3 regions of the Halomonas sp. KHS3 genome follow, and region 1 is predicted to be linked to each of the others. Evidence: predicted binding sites of a transcription regulator. Region 1 holds the regulator's gene; each other region holds the start of a gene.

The links. The regulator LexA, encoded in region 1, represses DNA repair genes until DNA is damaged. The targets are predictions, from matches to a motif close to TACTGTNTANNTANACAGTA.
Region 2: a site for LexA is predicted at 2,997-3,016, ahead of RO22_RS19770 (DUF1654 domain-containing protein). Genes of this name have one in related genera too.
Region 3: a site for LexA is predicted at 3,171-3,190, ahead of ruvA (Holliday junction branch migration protein RuvA). Genes of this name have one in related genera too.

Annotation. Positions count from the first base shown of each region.
Region 1 covers NZ_JWHY01000005.1:37,804-43,944, forward strand. Annotated here, with positions in the region: gene RO22_RS13275 (pyruvate, water dikinase regulatory protein) at 1-575, shown strand, start outside; gene RO22_RS13280 (hypoxanthine-guanine phosphoribosyltransferase) at 604-1,182, opposite strand; gene nagZ (beta-N-acetylhexosaminidase) at 1,247-2,284, opposite strand; gene RO22_RS13290 (L,D-transpeptidase) at 2,348-2,884, opposite strand; gene RO22_RS13295 (TetR/AcrR family transcriptional regulator) at 2,862-3,554, opposite strand; gene lexA (transcriptional repressor LexA) at 3,822-4,502, shown strand; gene RO22_RS13305 (energy-coupling factor ABC transporter permease) at 4,511-5,182, opposite strand; gene purU (formyltetrahydrofolate deformylase) at 5,222-6,076, opposite strand.
Region 2 covers NZ_JWHY01000010.1:106,292-112,432, forward strand. Annotated here, with positions in the region: gene RO22_RS25225 (hypothetical protein) at 177-311, shown strand; gene RO22_RS19755 (DUF1090 domain-containing protein) at 393-863, opposite strand; gene RO22_RS19760 (Y-family DNA polymerase) at 1,034-2,308, opposite strand; gene RO22_RS19765 (LexA family protein) at 2,305-2,754, opposite strand; gene RO22_RS19770 (DUF1654 domain-containing protein) at 2,751-2,981, opposite strand; gene RO22_RS19775 (SOS response-associated peptidase) at 3,110-3,766, shown strand; gene RO22_RS19780 (hypothetical protein) at 3,920-4,336, opposite strand; gene RO22_RS19785 (anthranilate synthase component II) at 4,594-5,226, shown strand; gene trpD (anthranilate phosphoribosyltransferase) at 5,264-6,141, shown strand, end outside.
Region 3 covers NZ_JWHY01000004.1:455,747-461,887, reverse strand. Annotated here, with positions in the region: gene tolR (protein TolR) at 1-201, opposite strand, end outside; gene tolQ (protein TolQ) at 213-908, opposite strand; gene ybgC (tol-pal system-associated acyl-CoA thioesterase) at 967-1,380, opposite strand; gene ruvB (Holliday junction branch migration DNA helicase RuvB) at 1,377-2,414, opposite strand; gene ruvA (Holliday junction branch migration protein RuvA) at 2,501-3,109, opposite strand; gene ruvC (crossover junction endodeoxyribonuclease RuvC) at 3,215-3,778, opposite strand; gene aspS (aspartate--tRNA ligase) at 3,858-5,639, opposite strand; gene RO22_RS12930 (FmdB family zinc ribbon protein) at 5,705-6,004, opposite strand.

The DNA.
Region 1 (6,141 bases):
TCGATATTTTTTCCACCTTTCTGGAGCCCTTAGAGCAAGAACTAGAGACCCACTCCTCCTACAGCGTTGGGCGCACTCACTCGATAGGCAGCGATGATGTCTACATGGATCGTATCCACTCCGTCCACTTCGCGCTGGATAATGATGACGGTGCACGCACCCACCAATACGATAAAGCGGATATCATCCTGGTTGGCGTCTCGCGCTGCGGCAAAACACCTACCTCGCTTTATCTGGCGCTGCAGTTTGGCATTCGGGCGGCTAACTACCCGCTGACGGAAGACGATTTAGACGAAGATGGCATGCTGAAGCTACCCAAGGCGCTCGTGCCCCATCGGCAAAAGCTGTTTGGGTTAACCATCGATGCGCGACGCTTGTCGGCAATTCGCAACGAGAGACGCCCCAATAGCCGCTATAGCTCGATGGATCAGTGCCTACAAGAAGTGGAACAGGCCGAGTCGCTCTACCGCACCATGCACATTCCCTTCATCGATGCGACACGCTTCTCGGTGGAGGAGATTTCAACGCGGATGATTGCTGAAACCGGCTTAGCGAGGCGTTTCTCGCCCCGCTAATGTAAAAACTACGCAAGCCCTCAGTGGATTACATGCCTTTGGGGGCAAAAATTCCCGGCGCGTTGCGCCAGTAGCCTTTGTAATCCATACCAAAGCCAAACACATAACGGTCGGCAACTTCCAGGCTGCAGTAGTCGGCTTTCAACCCAGGCACTGCTTTGCGGTTGTGCTGTTTATCGACCAACACCGCTGTGGTAACGCTGGCGGCCTGGGCCTCTTCGCAGTAAGCCAAAATGGCCGCCAGGGTCGCCCCCTCATCCAGGATATCGTCAACAATCACTACGTGACGGCCCGCCATGGGCACTTCAGGGGAAACGCGCCAAAAAAGCTCGCCGCCGCGCAGCTCGTTGCGGTAGCGAGTGGCATGCAAATAATCTACTTCCAACGGAAAGCCCAAGCGGGTAAGCAGATGACCGGTGGTAATCAAGCCACCATTCATTACGCAGTAAAAAACCGGCAGTTTATCGCCTAAATCCCGAGTAATCTCTTCCGCCATACGATCCAGCGCCCGCTCTACCTCTTGCTGAGAAATTAGGCAGTCGGCGTTATCCATCAGCTCACGCATCGAGTCCAGCGACTCTAATGCTTCTTTATCCAACTTTGACATCTACCAACTCCACGGCGGGTTAAAACTTCATTTATTTAAGTAAGAGATTTATTCAGCACTGGGCTTACTCGGCTTCCGCGCTGGACTGGGGCTTATCCGCTAGCGCTTCCAGCTTAGCGTGGGTACGACGCCAACGGCCCAATGCACTCAGCGCATCTAGGTCTGGGCGCGCACGGCTATAGCGCAACTTAGCGGGGCGCTTAGAATTGATTCCGTGGCATGCCTCCATCACTTCAAGCGCGGAGGCTCGGTCATTACATACCAACAGCATATCGCAGCCTGCTGCCAGCGCTGCCTGGGCACGCGCTTTGGGGTCTCCCGCCTCGTGGGCGCCGGCCATACTCAGGTCATCTGAAAAAATGCAGCCTTTGAAGCCTAGCGATTCCCGCAGCATGCCCAACCAGTTGGGTGAAAAGCCTGCTGGGCGCGTATCAAAAGCACTATAAATAACGTGTGCAGGCATAATCCCATCTAACTGTGAAGCTAACTGGGTAAAGGGCACAAGATCGTGCTGTTTCATCACTTCTAGCGGGCGATCGTCTATCGGCAATGCAACGTGTGAGTCCGCCGCGACACCACCGTGGCCGGGAAAGTGCTTACCCACAGCGGCCATACCGGCATCGTGAAGCCCCTGAATAAATGCATTGCCCAGCTGGGCTACGTGCTGTGGGTCACTGCTGAAACTACGATCACCAATAACGCTGGATAGACCGCTCTCCACATCAAGTACCGGGGCGAAGCTCAGATCCAGACCGCAGGCAGCCATCTCCATCCCTAACAACCAGCCGGCATCTTTAGCTAACGCCAGCCCCTCTCCCTGGGCAGCGCGGTAACACTCGCCGATACGCGCCATGGCAGGCAGGCGTGTTAACCCCTCTTTTATGCGCTGAACGCGACCGCCTTCTTGATCCACGGCAAGCAGTAAATCAGCACGCACACGGCGAATATCGCTGCAGAGCTTGCGAACCTGATAGCCATTTTCAACGTTGCGGGCAAACAAAATTACGCCCCCTACCGTCGGTTCTAGAAGCAAGCGTTTTTCTGCAGCCGTCAATTTTGGGCCTTCAAGGTCAAGCATGACCGGGCCTAACGGTTGAGTCATCGTGATAGGTCCATGAAAAGGGGCGATGATTCTAGACGATCGTCTAGCGGTGTCAAAATCTGATCAATCAAAGGACTGGCGGCCACCGTGCAACCAAACAGGGGTACCCGGCAACGCTAACGAAAAGATATAGAGCAGATCAGGATTGCGTAAACGAATACAGCCGTGGGACGCAGCAACGCCCATGGGCTCGTCAGGCGGCGTCCCGTGCAGGTAAATATAGCGCCGTTGCGAGTCCACCTGACCACCGCGGTTCACGCCCTTTTCCAAGCCACACAGCCACAGTATGCGGGTCAGAATCCAGTCACGCTCTGGATGCTCTTCGGCGAGTTCGGGCGAAAATGTCTCGCCCGTCCAGCGGCGACCTCGAAACACCGCATTTTCGGGCATATCTCCGCCAATGGCCGCGCGCACATAGTGCCACCCGCGGGGGGTTTTACCACTGCCATTGCGCTCCCCGCTTCCGGCAGCACCGGATGAAATAGAACACTCATGGAGCACTTTTGGCCCTCGCCAACAGCGCAGCAACTGTTCGGTAGTATCAATCTCCAGCCAGATATGTTCCGTTGGAGGTAGCTCAGCTAGCGTAGGAGTTCGCATGTTTTCCTTCTTCTGGCTTGGCACCGTCAAGGGCTATGGGTAACGGCGCATTCATAGCAGCCACCACTACCGGGAGCAATCGCCTGACCAAATCACGCACAGAGACCTGCTCGTGGTAATCCTTCTCCGCGATATCGCGTAGCGCATCAAGGCCAGACAGGGTAAAGATTACCGTGCCGAGCACAAAGTGTAGCCGCCAAAAACGCTCGGCGTCAGGCAGATCCGGCGTTGCTTTGCGCACAAGCTCGGTGAAGCGTGTAAACACATCGCCATACTCTTCCTGGATATAACGTCTTAGATGTCCCTGTGCTTGACTGTAGGCAAGACCCAGCAGGCGCATAAACACTTTCAAACTATTGCGCTCGGCGGGCACCGCGAGAACGGTAGTTGCCATGGTCTCGAGCAGTGTTTCCAGCGGGATAACGCGCCCGGCGTGTTGGCCCTCGAGCTCATCTAGCGCAGTATGAAAGCGCTGACTAAACGGATCCAGGTAGCGGGCAAAAACGGCCTGAATCAAGGCTTTTTTGGAACCAAAATGGTAATTAACAGCGGCTAAGTTAACCCGCGCTTTGCTAGTGATGTTGCGCAGCGAAGTTTCAGCAAAACCCCGCTCTGCAAACAGCACCTCGGCGGTGTCGAGTATACGGGTCACCGTATCAGATTGAGCCATGTCGCTCTCCAGGGAAACAGGTGTTTAAAACATAGCAAAATACTATGCCATAACGTAGGCGGGCTCAACGCTTGATTTATTGACAAAATGTGACGTATTAAATAAGCAGAAACTTAGTTTCAAACGATTAGAAAAATTGCATAGACATCGGCAATAGGCACTGACAAGCCATATACTGGACAGAGGAACATACTGTATACTTAAACACTTATTGATTAAGTCGACATTTAACTTGTTACTGTCTATTCACTATTTATGGAGTCTGGTATGTCGCGTCCGCTAACCGCTCGCCAACAGCACGTGTTTGATTTTATCGTTAAGACCATGGGCGAATTTGGCTACCCTCCTACCCGCGCCGAGATTGCCAAAGCACTTGGCTTCCGCTCACCCAATGCGGCTGAAGAGCACCTGCGCGCGCTGGAACGCAAAGGCGTTATTCGCATTATCCGCAACACCTCTCGCGGCATCCGCCTGCCCAACCAGGAACCTCAAGAAGTCCTGGATAGCGCAGTCCCCGCCTTACCCACAACCAACGTGGAAGCCCCACCCACTGGCCTGCCTGTGATCGGGGAAGTAGCTGCCGGCAGCCCCATTTTGGCCGCCGAACATATTGATCGCTACTGCCCGCTACCGGCCGAGTACTTCACTCCCAAAGCTGACTATCTGCTGCGCGTACGCGGCCTTTCCATGAAGGATATTGGCATTTTGGAAGGTGATTTACTGGCGGTTCATCGCACTGACCGGGTTCGCGATGGCCAGATCGTGGTTGCCCGCCTGGACGATGAAGTAACGGTTAAACGCTTCAAACGCCAGGGGCATCAAGTGACGCTGTTTGCAGAGAACCCTGATTTTGCGCCCATTGAAATCGACCTGCGCTCTCAAGCGCTCGATATTGAAGGCGTTGGAGTCGGCGTAATTCGTGGTGGCAACGGCCAGGCACTCGGCTAATAAATCCGCTACTGCAGGTCGATATAGCGGTGGTCATTGAAGGTGGCCACCCAGTTTGGGTGATAGACCAGCAGGATGCTCAGCAGCATGCCAGTAATAAATGCCTCTGAAGGCATTAGCAGTGGTAAAAAACGCGCATACTCCTGGGCGAGATAGATCGCCTCAGGGTCTGTACCCGCGACGATAATCAGCACTACCGCCGCCAAGCCTCCTCCCAGCGTTGCCAGCGCCGCGCCAAAAAAGCCGCAGGCAAACAGAAATACCATCAAGTTATCCGGCAGGCGGCGATCTACCAGCCGCCATACCGTGCCAATAACGGCCGCCGGGACGATCCCGGTAACCAGCACATTTGCCCCCAGCAACATCCACTCATTGCGGCCAATCACCACCATGGCAATGTTGATCAGCACGTTGCTAATCAGCGCTAATGGCGCTTTAAAAACGAGTGTCATCAATACTGTAAAAACAAGGTGTAGCGTTAGCCAATCAACAGCCTGGGCACGAAGCTGCCACATCAGCATCACCGCCAGCGTAGCACCCAGCCAGCGGTGCTGAAGCGCTGAATCCGCTATCAACACCTGCCAGGGCCGCCCCCAAAGCGCCCATGCGATCACTGCTAACGAGAGTAGCCAGGTGAGCAGCAGCGCCCAGGGCGCTAATACACTTTGCGCAAATGACATGGCGGCCTCTCAGGTTGATGGGCGGGCATTATAGAGTACTTAGCTAAATACCACTGTCTTGTTGCCATGCACCAACACACGATCCTCTAAGTGCCAACGCAAACCGCGAGCGAGCACGGCTTTCTCCACATCACGACCAAAGCGGACTAGATCAGTAGGCGTATGACAGTGGCTAACGCGATGGATATCCTGTTCGATGATGGGGCCTGCGTCGAGTTCCTCGGTCACATAGTGGCAGGTAGCGCCAATCAGCTTAACCCCCCGCTGGTAGGCCTGGTGGTAGGGCTTAGCCCCGGCAAAAGAGGGCAAAAAGCTGTGGTGAATATTGATCACTCGCCCCGCATAGCGCGCGCACAGCTCAGGGGGCAGTATTTGCATATAGCGCGCCAGCACCACGCAGTCGGCGCGGGCACTGTCGATTTCGGCCTGAACCTTGGCAAACGATGCTTGCTTATCGTCGGGGTCGACCGGTACATGGTGATAAGGAATACCGTACCACTCCGTCAGCGAACGCATATCATCATGGTTGGAGATAACCCCGACAATGTCGCAATCCAGTTCCCCCGCCTGCCAGCGGTAAAGTAGATCTACCAAGCAATGTGACTCCCGCGACACCATCAGCACGACGCGCCTACGCTGCTGGGTATCCACCAGCGACCACTGCATATTGAATTCGCTGGCTATCGGTTCAAATGCCGCGCTCAGCGCTTCCGCCGACATACCTACCGAATCCGCCAGAATTTCGTAGCGCATAAAAAAGCAGCCGGTTTCTAAATCGGAGTGCTGGCTAGCTTCGGTAATGGAGCCGCCCTGCTGGGCAATAAAGCTCGATACCCGTGCAACAATACCCACCCGGTCAGGACAGGAAACTACTAAACGATAATAATGAGACATGTGAGCTACTCTTGACCTATTGCTAAGTTAATTATGACAAACCAGCGGCTTAGGTCGCATAGTGT
Region 2 (6,141 bases), on a different contig from region 1:
AATGGGGCATTTTTGTTTCTGATGTAAGAGATCTCTTACAAAAAAAGTCAGAGATCTCTTACAAATGCACCTTCAATTCTCTGCTACGCTGAGATTGTGACGCCAAGGACGCCGCTTTAAGCATGACGAATGCGTCACTAAACGGATGTTTGTGTGTATGTAGAAGGGACTCAATATTGCCAGGGACGGCATCCATTATTCCAGCCCGCTATCCGATGGGCCAGCATCGCACACTAATGCTGATTGAAAAAAGTACCCTGGAAATTGCTTATCTCGCCCGCTTGACTGCAGGCGAAGCCTTCCAGGCTTAAAGCTCTTCCGCTTCAGAAGACGAAAGGCTCTGAACAGGGTGGCACTCATAAAATTAAGTCTGATAGTTACGCTTCAACAGGTTAACTGTCTAGACGATGCTGCAGCGCATCCAGCTCCTGAGTGTGCTCCTCAAGCTCACGCGTCGCTTCTTCTAATTTTGCACGTCTTTTCTGAATATCATCTTCATCTTGGTTGCGTAAAGCATCTTCAAGCTCTGCCTCACGCTCCCGAACGTCCTCCTGGCTCTTACGTACTTCATCGGCAGCCTCTGCAAGTACTCGCTCATTGGTGCAATTTTCCTCAATGGCTTGCAGCGCGCGCTGTAAACCCCGGATACGATGTTGATTATCGTGTGCCTGGGCATGCTCAATTTGCTGTCGTAGATGAGTCCTTTTGTCTTCGCATAACACTTCTTCAGCGTGTGCTAAGGTCATCAATAATACACTGGAGGTTGCCACTAAAATAAAACACCCTAGCCGCTGTTTTTCATAATTTGCTCCTGATATTCGGCGATTTAAATGACCAAGTGCGAGGCCTACTTCAGCTGGCATGGTGCTGTCTTAATTTATTAACCGATGGTATTAATCCAGATAAAAGGCCACATTTCTTGGCAGATTGTAAATTTGCGTACAAAAAAGTGCCAATTCTTCTTGATGAGTGATTTAAAAGAGCTTGGCTGTAAATATTGGTGTAAGAATATTCACTTAGTCTATCTATTCAATTATGTTTTAGCTTTGGCCAACTCATCCCATCTCGTAGTATATCTAGGCGTGCGATGCTCGCAACGCAATTCCCACGAGTTGATCTTCCTCGGCATTCCCAGTCGTACCGTATTTTTTCCGTGCTCGCGGTTCAGCTTATCCAACGTGGCCATCAACCGTTCGTTGCGTTCACGCTTCTCATCACTCATTGGCTCAGCCAGCAGCCCAAGCTGCTCATGGTCATGATCGCAGAGATCCATCAGCATCACGCCGCATTTTTGATACATGATGCCCGGTTTGAAGATCCTATCTAATCCAGCAATCGCGGCCCTCACCAACTCACGGCTGTCATCCGTCGGGTGGGGCAGCGGTATCACTAGGCTTTTACTGTAGCTGGGCAGATCCTGCCTAAATCTATTCGTGCGAACAAACACCATGATTGCCTGGGCCAGGCCGCTTTGCTTGCGTAGCTTCTCGCCAGCGCGGGAAGTGTGCACGCGGATGGCTTCGTGAAGATCTGCCTTGTTGTTAGTGAGTCGCCCAAATGAACGGGAGACCATTATCTGCTTTTTAGGCTGGGTCATGTCGTCCAGGTGGATACAGTCGACGCCCCGCAATTCCCAGACGATGCGCTCCATTACCACCGAAAAATGCTTACGCAATTGCTTTGGGCAGGCTTCGCGCAGCTGCCATGCGTTTTCAATGCCCAGCGTGTGCAGGCGTACGGCGCTGCGACCAGCCACGCCCCATATCTCTGTAACTGGCAGCTGCTCGAGGAAAGCCCGAGTGTCGTCGCTATCCGGCTCCATGATGGCCACGCCATTAAAATGCGCCTCTTTTTTCGCCCTATGGTTCGCTATCTTCGCCAGTGTTTTAGATGTGCTCAAGCCGACGCTCACCGGAATGCCGGTATCACGGCGCACCTGGTGCCTCATCACCTGGCACCGCTCGTTTAGCGTCTCAGGCTCGAACCCCTCAAACGACAGGAACGATTCATCGATCGAATAAACCTCAACATGGGGCGTGTGCTGGCTGAGAACGTCGGTAACTCGGCGGCTCATGTCGCCGTACAGCGCGTAATTACTGGATAGGAGAATGCACTGCTTCCGGATGGGTGGTTCGATTTGATGCGCGGGCATACCCATGGCCACGCCTAGCTGCTTGATCTCTGCAGACCTGGCCACCACGCATCCATCATTATTCGACATCACGCCTACTGGCTTTCCCTCAAGCTTCGGATTAAACACGCGCTCGCAGCTAACGTAGAAATTATTACAGTCGACCAGGGCGATCATACTGAGAACCCTGGGGCCAATGAGTGAATGTTGTGCGTGACCACGCCCCACACTTGGCACTCGCGGCCCTCTAGCGGCATTGGTCGAAACTCAGGGTTAGCGGCAAAGAGGTAAGGGCGGTTGCCGATCGAGCCCAGCTTTTTACACGTGAGCTCACCATCCACACTCATGATCACGATATGCCCGCCCTTGGGTTCTAACGAGCGATCGACTATCAAAAGGTCGCCGTCATAGATCCCCGCGCCGGTCATCGATGTGCCTTTGGCCCTGAGGTAATACGTTGCGCTGGGGTGCTGGATTAGGTGAGCCACCAAGTCAAGCTCAGCTTCGAGATAGTCATCAGCGGGCGAAGGAAAACCGGTACGCACTTCGCCAGCTGCCAACGGTAACTTTACCGGTGGGGCAGTGGTATCGACGCGCCCGAGGATCGAAAGGTGCATGCTCATGCCATGCTCTCCTCTGGGTTCCAGCGCAGGCGGATGTGCTCTGCAGCGTCATCCAGCGGGATCATAGTTACGTTCTCGACAGTGCCCAGGTCAGAGAGCATGCGCGCCCAGTCATCAGCGCTATCATCTTCCCGCCGGCGGATCTCGACACAGTGTTTTGATTGCGCACCAGGGCTGCCGATCTCTTTCTGCACACGTTTGACTAACTGTTCATAGGATTTAGACATAAGCGCCTCCTGAAATGCTGGTAATATATACAGTATTTAGGGCAGACGATAAGCGAAGAGTAACGTTGACTGCAAGAGCGAAATGAAAGGGCGGCTGCGAAGCGCGTTATATGGGCTATGCTTCGCTCATGTGTGGACGATTCGCGTTATTCACCCCGTTAGATCGACTGGCCAAACAGGTCGGTGCATCTGTGCCTGAAAGCTCCGGTAAGCCGCGCTACAACGTAGCACCTGGTACGTGGATCACGGCCGTCCGGCAGGAGTCGGAGGAATCGGCGCCTCTATTTGATGACCTGTGGTGGGGTTATCGCCCGAAGTGGGCCAAAGGGTCAGGCAATCAGCCGATCAACGCACGGGTAGAGACCGTGGCAACAAACGGCTATTTCAAAGGCGCGTTTGCCCGGCATCGGTGTTTGATCCCGGCTGATGGTTGGTATGAGTGGATTAAAGACTCACAGCCCAAGCAACCGCATTTCATTTGTCGCGCCGATCGAGAGCCGATATTCTTCGCTGGGATATTCGCCGAGCGTGAAGACGGCAGCCTAGGCTGCGCGATACTCACCGAGCCAGCTAGGGGGAGCGCTGCGGATGTACACGACCGGATGCCCCTGATACTGGATGACAACAGCCTGGCGCCATGGCTAGCGCCCGACATCACCGATCGTGAGACGTTACGGAATATGGTGAAGCATATCGATGCCGGATTGATAGAGCACTGGCCTGTGAGTACGAAGGTCAACAAGCCCGCAGAGGGACAGGGTGAAGAGCTGATTAATCCGGCGTAGTTGTTGGCTGGTCGCAGTTTGGTCGCAGAACCAGCGCGACCAATGTGCTGTATAGAAATATAGTAAAATCGTAAGGTGCTGATTTAGCTACAAAGCCTTGTGCAAGCGCGGCCTTTAGAATGTAGCTGCGCGGATTCAAAATCCGCGGAGTGATTATTTTCTATGCCTAGTTAATTTAATTATCTTCTGCCAATGCTTGAAGACTTTATCAAGCTCAGGCTGGGTTAGCTCAACCGCAGGTATCTCGCTAAAATCAGCAATATCGAGATGTCCAGTCCTGACTTTTTTCCTCAGCTCATCTATAGCATCATAATGCTTCTTGAATTTGCGCCATTCAGATTTCGGCGCCTGATATTCGTATTTATGCAAATCTTGTTCATGATGACGCTCGAATTCCTCGAGCTGAGTGCCGTTGCCGGGAGGAGTGCCTTTAAACCACCTCCATATAGGATACCTTGCCTCATTTCTTTCTTTCCGGCGATCTCTACCTTTAGATACCCAATGCACCACTAGACCACCAATGCATGCGGTCAATGTAGGGATAACCCACGCACTTAAACCTCCTGTCATTCGATACCCTTGTATATATTGGTTGCGGTTTGGTTGCTGACTCACTGCAACCAATATAAGGAATGTAAGCATAGTAGGCTAGAAAAGCTGGCATCTGGCGGGAAGCCGCACGGCAGGCGCGACCCAGATGGAGACTACTTTGCACTCATAATCCCTTGCGCCGGATTAGAATGGCGACATCAACGCTCAGACGATACAATCCAGAACATAGCAAAAAGCTCAACCGATGGCTAACCTGGGTAACAGGCTGGGTAACAATGAAGCAATCTTTAGTCGATGTTGAATCTAATCAAGTGTTTAAAGATGCTAGAGTAATGATGCTGGACAATTATGACAGTTTCACGTTCAACATTGTCCAGTACCTGGGTGAGCTTGGTGCCGAAGTCATCACTCACCTCAATGACGAAATCACCATTGAGCAGATCGAAATGCTGGCGCCGACACACCTGGTGGTATCGCCTGGGCCCTGCACTCCCAACGAGGCGGGCATATCCATGACCGCCATCAAACACTTTGCAGGCAAGCTGCCTATTTTAGGCGTTTGCCTGGGCCATCAGGCGATTGGCCAAGTGTATGGTGGCAAGGTCGTGCACGCGCCGCAGGTGATGCATGGTAAAACCTCCGCTGTGCTGCATGCTAACCAAGGCGTGTTTGAAGGGCTGGATAACCCGGTTGAGGTTACCCGCTATCACTCCCTGGTGGTCGATAAAGCGAGCCTGCCCGACTGTTTACAAATCACTGCCTGGACAGGTGATGACGACGTAACCCCCGGTTTAGTCATGGGGTTTCGTCACCGCGAGTTGGATATTGAAGGGGTGCAGTTTCACCCCGAGTCGATTCTTACCCGCCAAGGCCATGAGCTGTTGGCCAACTTTTTAAAACGCGGCTGATAGCCGGTTTCACACGCTTTTAGGGGCCCCTCTGCTCATGCAAATGCGAGATGCGATTAATGCGGTGATGCGCCGCGAAGACCTCTCTTTCGATGCCATGCACGCTTTGATGCGTCAGATTATGACCGGCGATGCAAGCGATGCACAAATTGGTGGCCTGTTAGTAGGCCTCGCCATGAAAGGTGAAAGTGCCGAGGAAATTAGCGCCGCTGCTCAAGTAATGCGCGAGTTGATGAAGCGCGTTGAACTGAGTGCTGAAAACGTTGTGGACATTGTCGGCACCGGTGGCGATGGTGCCAACCTGTTTAACGTTTCCACCGCCGCCAGTTTTGTCGCCGCTGCCGCTGGTGCCCATGTGGCCAAACATGGCAACCGAAGCGTTTCGTCTTCATCGGGTAGTGCGGATCTGTTCGATGTGGCGGGTATCTACCTGGATCTCAAGCCTGACCAGGTAGCGCGCTGTATCGAGCAGGTGGGTGTAGGTTTTATGTTTGCGCCTAATCATCATCCGGCCATGCGCTATGCCATTGGCCCCCGCCGCGAAATGGGCGTGCGCACGCTGTTTAATATTTTGGGCCCGTTGACCAATCCTGCTGGTGCTCCCAATCAGGTACTGGGTGTTTACGCGCAGGAGCTGGTGCCGCTGATGGCGGAAGTGTTGCAAACCTTGGGTAGCCGCCATGTGATGGTCGTTCACTCCGAGGACGGTCTGGATGAGATATCTCTGGCCAGCCCCACCTTGGTAGCCGAGCTTAAAGCGGGTGAGATTACCCAGTACACCATTACACCCGAAGAACTGGGTATTGAGCGCCAAAGCTTGGCAACACTGAAAGCCGCCAGCGCCGAAGACAGCCTGCGCTTGGTTAAGGCCGCGCTTTCCGGTGAAGGTGCCGCTGCCGATATGGTCGCGCTAAA
Region 3 (6,141 bases), on a different contig from region 1:
GATAATGATCGGATCATTATCCTCCTGGATATCAATGGGCTGAGAGGTGACTTGCGGCAACTCAACTTGTACGCCCTGGGTCAACATGGGCGCGGTGATCATAAAGACCACCAGCAGTACCAGCATGATGTCAATGAAAGGGACGACGTTAATCTCCGCCATTGGCTTGCTTTTGCCGCTACGATTGAATGGTCCTTGCATGGCTCTCTCCCTTAGCTGGCGCTCGGTTTGCCGTCACGACCTTGCAAATTGCGGTGCAGGATAGCGTGAAACTCTTCGGCAAAGTCTTCATATTTGCCCAGCAGGCGAGAAGACGAGTTGGATAGGCGGTTATAGAAAATCACCGCTGGAATCGCCGCAAATAGACCCATGGCTGTGGCAATGAGCGCTTCAGCAATCCAGGGAGCCACCGTAGCAAGGGTCGCTTGCTGAGTCAGTGATAGTGCCTGAAACGACCCCATGATGCCCCATACAGTGCCGAACAAGCCGATATAGGGGCTAGCTGAGGCTACCGTGGCAAGAAACACTAAATGCTGGGTTAAGCGATCCTCTTCCCGAGACCACGCTACGCGCATGCTACGCTGAACGCCTTCCAGCACGGTATCCGGGTCACGGGTTTTAGGCATCAAACGGTTAAATTCACGAAAACCAGCTTGAAAAATATGCTCGGCGCCGTGGCGCGGGTCATCGGCAGGAATCTCACGATAGAGTTCGTTTAAGTCGACACCTGACCAAAAAGACTCCTCAAATTGGTTGTACTCTTTCTTGGCGCGGCCCAGCGCAATACTGCGCTGAAAAATCACTACCCAAGAGAGGATCGACCCCACCAGTAGCAGCAGCATTACCAGTTGCACTACAGTACTGGCATTCATTATCAAATGGGGAATGGACATGGTGTTATCGTTCACAGGTGCCCTCATCAATCTATTAGGGTCGGGATTGCCGACGCAGTGAGTGACCTCTTGGTTAAGAGGCCTGGGTCAAAACTTTAAGCGATGCTGGCCATGCTTTTGGCCGTAAACGTTCGGTGCTCAAGCAGGCTATCTCGACTGTGGCAGAGCATAGGAGTTCCTCATTACGCCAAACCTGCTGTTCAAATGTCATCCGACAGCGCCCAACGTTGGTAACGTGAGCACTAATTTCCAACGCGTCATCCAAGTAAGCCGGTTTCGCGTAGTGACAGGCCAAGCGGTATACCACTAGCTGTGTACCTTCGTCTAGCAGCGTTTGCTGATTCAGGCCCAACTGGCGGAGCCATTCACTACGCGCACGCTCCATAAACTTCAAGTAGTTAACGTAGTAGACAATGCCGCCTGCGTCAGTATCTTCCATATAAACGCGCAGCGGCAGTCGATAACCTTCTCTTGTGCAGCTACTCACGGACGGCGCTCTCCTTCCATATCGGTTGCCTGTGCGTGGGGCACGCGCTCAAAGTGCAGCCACGCCTGGCGGGTGGCCACCCGGCCGCGGGGAGTGCGCATCATCAAGCCCTGCTGAATAAGATAGGGCTCAATAACGTCTTCGATCGTGTCACGTTCTTCACTGATCGCCGCGGCGAGTGAGTCAATACCCACCGGCCCACCGTCAAATTTATCGATCATGGCCAGCAGTAGCCGCCGATCCATATGATCCAAGCCGTGGTGATCCACATTAAGCATATTGAGAGCCGCATCAGCCATGGCGACATCGACGACGCCGTTACCTTTCATTTCGGCGTAATCCCGCACCCGGCGTAGCAGTCGGTTGGCAATTCGCGGCGTGCCCCTTGAACGCCTGGCCACTTCAATGGCGCCATCATGGCTGGTTTCAACGCCTAACAAGCGCGCTGAACGCGAGACAATTTCTGTTAGCTCTTCCAGGTTATAAAACTCAAGCCGCTGCACGATACCAAATCGGTCACGCAGCGGGGAGGTCAATAATCCTGCCCGGGTCGTGGCGCCCACCAGGGTGAAGCGGGGAAGATCCAGTTTAATCGAACGTGCCGCAGGCCCTTCGCCAATCATAATATCGAGCTGAAAATCTTCCATGGCCGGGTAGAGCACTTCTTCGACCACCGGTGACAGGCGATGAATTTCATCGATAAAGAGTACGTCGCCAGGCTCTAAATTAGTCAGCATGGCGGCTAGATCGCCTGCCCGCTCGAGTACCGGCCCGGAAGTCGACTTCATACCGACGCCCATCTCGGTGGCAATAATATGCGCAAGGGTCGTTTTACCTAACCCTGGGGGGCCAAATACCAGAGTGTGATCCAGGCTCTCTTCACGCAGCCGCGCGGCGCCGATAAAGATTTCCAGTTGTTCACGCACACGCGGCTGGCCAATATAGTCATCCAGCCGCTTGGGGCGAATCGCGTAATCAATGCGCCCCTCCCCCTGTTCAGGCTCAGCGGCGATCAGCCGATCGTGTTCTAACATAGGTGCTCTTCTTTATGGCGATTCAAAAGGTCTATTCACAAAGGTCTATCCACTACCCACAATTTCGTACTCACACCGCTGCCTGCTTAGCCACCCATGCGCTGGGTGAGCGCGGCTTTAATCAGCGCTTCGGTAGACTGATTGGGGTCAATATCGGCGAGCATTTTCGACGCCTCAGTCAGTTTATACCCCAAGCTAACTAACGCGGCTTCCGCATCGGCAAGACTATCGCGGGTAGAAGCACGGCCATTGGTGGCTTCAAGGGGCAGTAGCGCGTCGCTGCCATCTTCCCACTCGGGAAAACGGTCGCGCATTTCAATAATCAGCCGCTCTGCGGTTTTCTTACCCACTCCTGGCAGGGTTGTCAGCGCTTTGCTGTCGTCATCACGGACGCAGCGCATAAAGGCGTCTTCGTCCATACCCGACAGGATGGCGAGTGCAAGCTTGGGCCCTACGCCATTGACCTTGATCAAGGCGCGGAACAGAGCACGTTCATGCTCACGACCGAAGCCATAGAGTAAGTGGGCATCATCACGAATGGTTAAATGGGTGAATAATGAGACGCTCTCGTTAATCGCAGGAAGTGCGACCAGCGTATTCATTGAGGTTTCTAGTTCGTAACCTACGCCATGAACGTCGATCACAATCCAGGGAGGTTGCTTTGCCACTAGCTGACCACTCAGACGTCCAATCATAAATACGCTCGCACCGGAATGAAAAAAATAGAGTGAAAAACAGGTGATTACTATAAAGCGACTCTGTACAGGTGACCAGTAGTTCAGCCAGCGGTACAGCGGGAATTAAAGCCGCCAGCGTCCAGTTGAGCGACGGCGGCCCCGAGATGGCGCAGCGGGCAAGCCATGGCTGCTAAACACAGAGCCGTTATAAGCATGGGTTAACGCAATGGCTAACGCGTCGGCGGCATCGGCCTGGGGAGTAGCGGAGAGCTGCAGAATGGCGGTCACCATATGCTGCACCTGCTCTTTGTCCGCGCCGCCCTGGCCGGTCACCGCCTGCTTGATCTGCCGCGCGGCGTACTCGGCAAGGCTCAAGCCATGATTGGCCATACACACCATTGCCGCCCCCCGAGCCTGGCCAAGCTTCAGCGCTGAATCGGGATTTTTGGCCATAAATACCCGCTCAATGGCCACCTGGGAGGGTCGATGCAGGCCGACGACTTCGCTAAGACCGGCGTAAATTTGCGCCAAGCGCTGCTCCAAGGCCCCTTCTGCCGTGCGGATACAGCCACTCGCTACGTAGCAGGGTTTAACGCCAATAATGTCGATCACCCCGTAACCGGTTACCCGGGAGCCAGGGTCTATGCCCAAAATGCGAATGGGTACGACGGGCTTTTGCTCTTCCATGGCGTCGATACTCGTGTGACTAGAACATACAAAAACACCGACGCCGTGGCGTCGGTGTTGAGCAGCCATCCAAACCGATTTATTCGGCGGCGGGTTCCGCTTTGACTTTCTGACGTAGGCGGATGTTCAAATCTTTCAACTGCTCGGGGCTGACTTCGCCCGGTGCATTGGTCATCAAACAGGCAGCGCTTTGGGTTTTCGGGAAGGCGATGACTTCACGAATAGTCTTGGCACCAACCATCAGCATGACCAAGCGATCCAAGCCAAAGGCTAAGCCACCATGAGGCGGCGCACCGTACTGCAGTGCATCCAGCAGGAAGCCAAATTTCTCTTGGGCTTCTTCTTCACCAATGCCTAGAATCTCAAACACCGTGCTCTGCATGGTCTGATCGTGGATACGAATAGAGCCGCCGCCCAATTCGGTACCGTTGAGCACCATATCGTAAGCGCGTGAAAGCGCGTTGGCAGGATCGGCCTTGAGCTCTTCCGGTGTGCAGGAAGGCGCGGTAAAGGGGTGGTGCAGTGGGCTAAGGCGGCCGTTGTCGTCGGCTTCAAACATTGGGAAGTCGACTACCCACAGTGGCGCCCACTCTTGAGTATAGAGTTCCAGGTCAGCACCGAGCTTGACGCGCAGCGCGCCAATGGCTTCGTTAACGATTCGCGCTTTATCGGCACCGAAGAAGATGATGTCACCATCTTCTGCGCCCACGCGGTCGAGCAGCTCTTCAACGATGTTTTCCATAAACTTGACGATCGGAGACTGCAGACCTTCAAGCCCTTTGGCGCGCTCGTTGACCTTGATCCACGCCAAACCTTTGGCGCCGTAGATGCCGACAAACTTGGTATATTCGTCGATCTCTTTGCGCGATAGCTTGGCGCCACCGGGTACTTTCAGCGCCGCTACGCGGCCATCATCCGCGCTGGCGGGGCCAGAGAAGACTTTGAAATCGACTTGCTGCATCAGGTCGTCGACATCGGTCAGTTCCAGCGGGATACGCAGATCCGGCTTATCGGAACCGAAGCGGTCCATCGCTTCCTGCCAGGTCATGCGCGGGAACTCAGGGAGTTCGGCTTTTAGCACGTCCTGGAAAAGCTGACGAATCATGGCTTCGGTAATGCCCATGATGTCGTTCTCTTCCACAAACGACGCCTCGATATCAATCTGGGTGAACTCAGGCTGACGGTCGGCGCGCAGGTCTTCATCGCGGAAGCACTTGGCAATTTGGTAGTAGCGGTCAAAACCCGCCACCATCAACAGCTGCTTAAACAGTTGCGGCGACTGAGGCAGTGCAAAGAAACTACCCGCGTGGGTACGGCTAGGCACCAGGTAATCACGAGCACCCTCTGGCGTAGCGCGGGTGAGTACCGGCGTTTCGATATCCAGGAAGCCTTGGTTTTCGAGGTACGCGCGCACGTTATGAGAAATACGCGAGCGCAGACGCAGCTTCTCGATCATATCCGGGCGACGCAGATCGATATAGCGATGCTTTAAGCGCACTTCTTCGCCGACCTTGCCATGCTCATCCAGCTGGAATGGCGGAGTAACGGCGGTATTGAGCACTTCAACGTCTTTTGCCAACACTTCAATCATACCCGTCGGCATGTTGGCGTTTTGGGTGCCTTCTGGGCGCAGCCGAACGCGGCCAGTGATACGCAGGACAAATTCACTGCGGGCACGGTCGGCATTAGCGAATGCCTCGGCGGTATCAGGGTCGACCACGAACTGTGCGATGCCGTCGCGATCGCGCATATCGAGGAAAATTACCCCACCGTGGTCACGGCGGCGATGAACCCATCCGCATACCGTAACCGTTTGATCCACCAAAGTTTCGTTTAGCTGGCCGCAATAATGGCTGCGCATGTCAAATCCTGTTCTGTTACGTGGCAATGAGTGTGTCGCGGGCGTCCCGACCCTGACTGCCGCGGCTATGCCGCGGCGCCCTTGTCTTTGGGAGTAACGCTCTTAGCGGTAGCGCTGGAATCGCTTGATTTACCGGCATCTGCAGAGGCAGTTTTGCCATCAGCGGCCAGGTTCTTTTTGCTACCCGTTTTGAAATCAGTTTCGTACCAACCGCCGCCGGCCAAACGGAATCCCGCTGCCGAGACAAGCCGTTCCAAGCCATCACTTTGGCATGCAGGGCAATCCTTGAGAGGATCGGCGCTAATCTTCTGCAATTTTTCCATACGATGGCCGCAGGCCTTGCACTCATATTCATAGATGGGCATCTTAATGACTCCTAATAAGCTCAACCCTGACAAGCTTAGTTCTGACAGAACTGATTCTAACGACTCAGCTCTACGGAAACAGCTCTGACAAATCCAGTTCTATCTAAAAGACTCGTTCTGAAAAGAAAGAACAATGG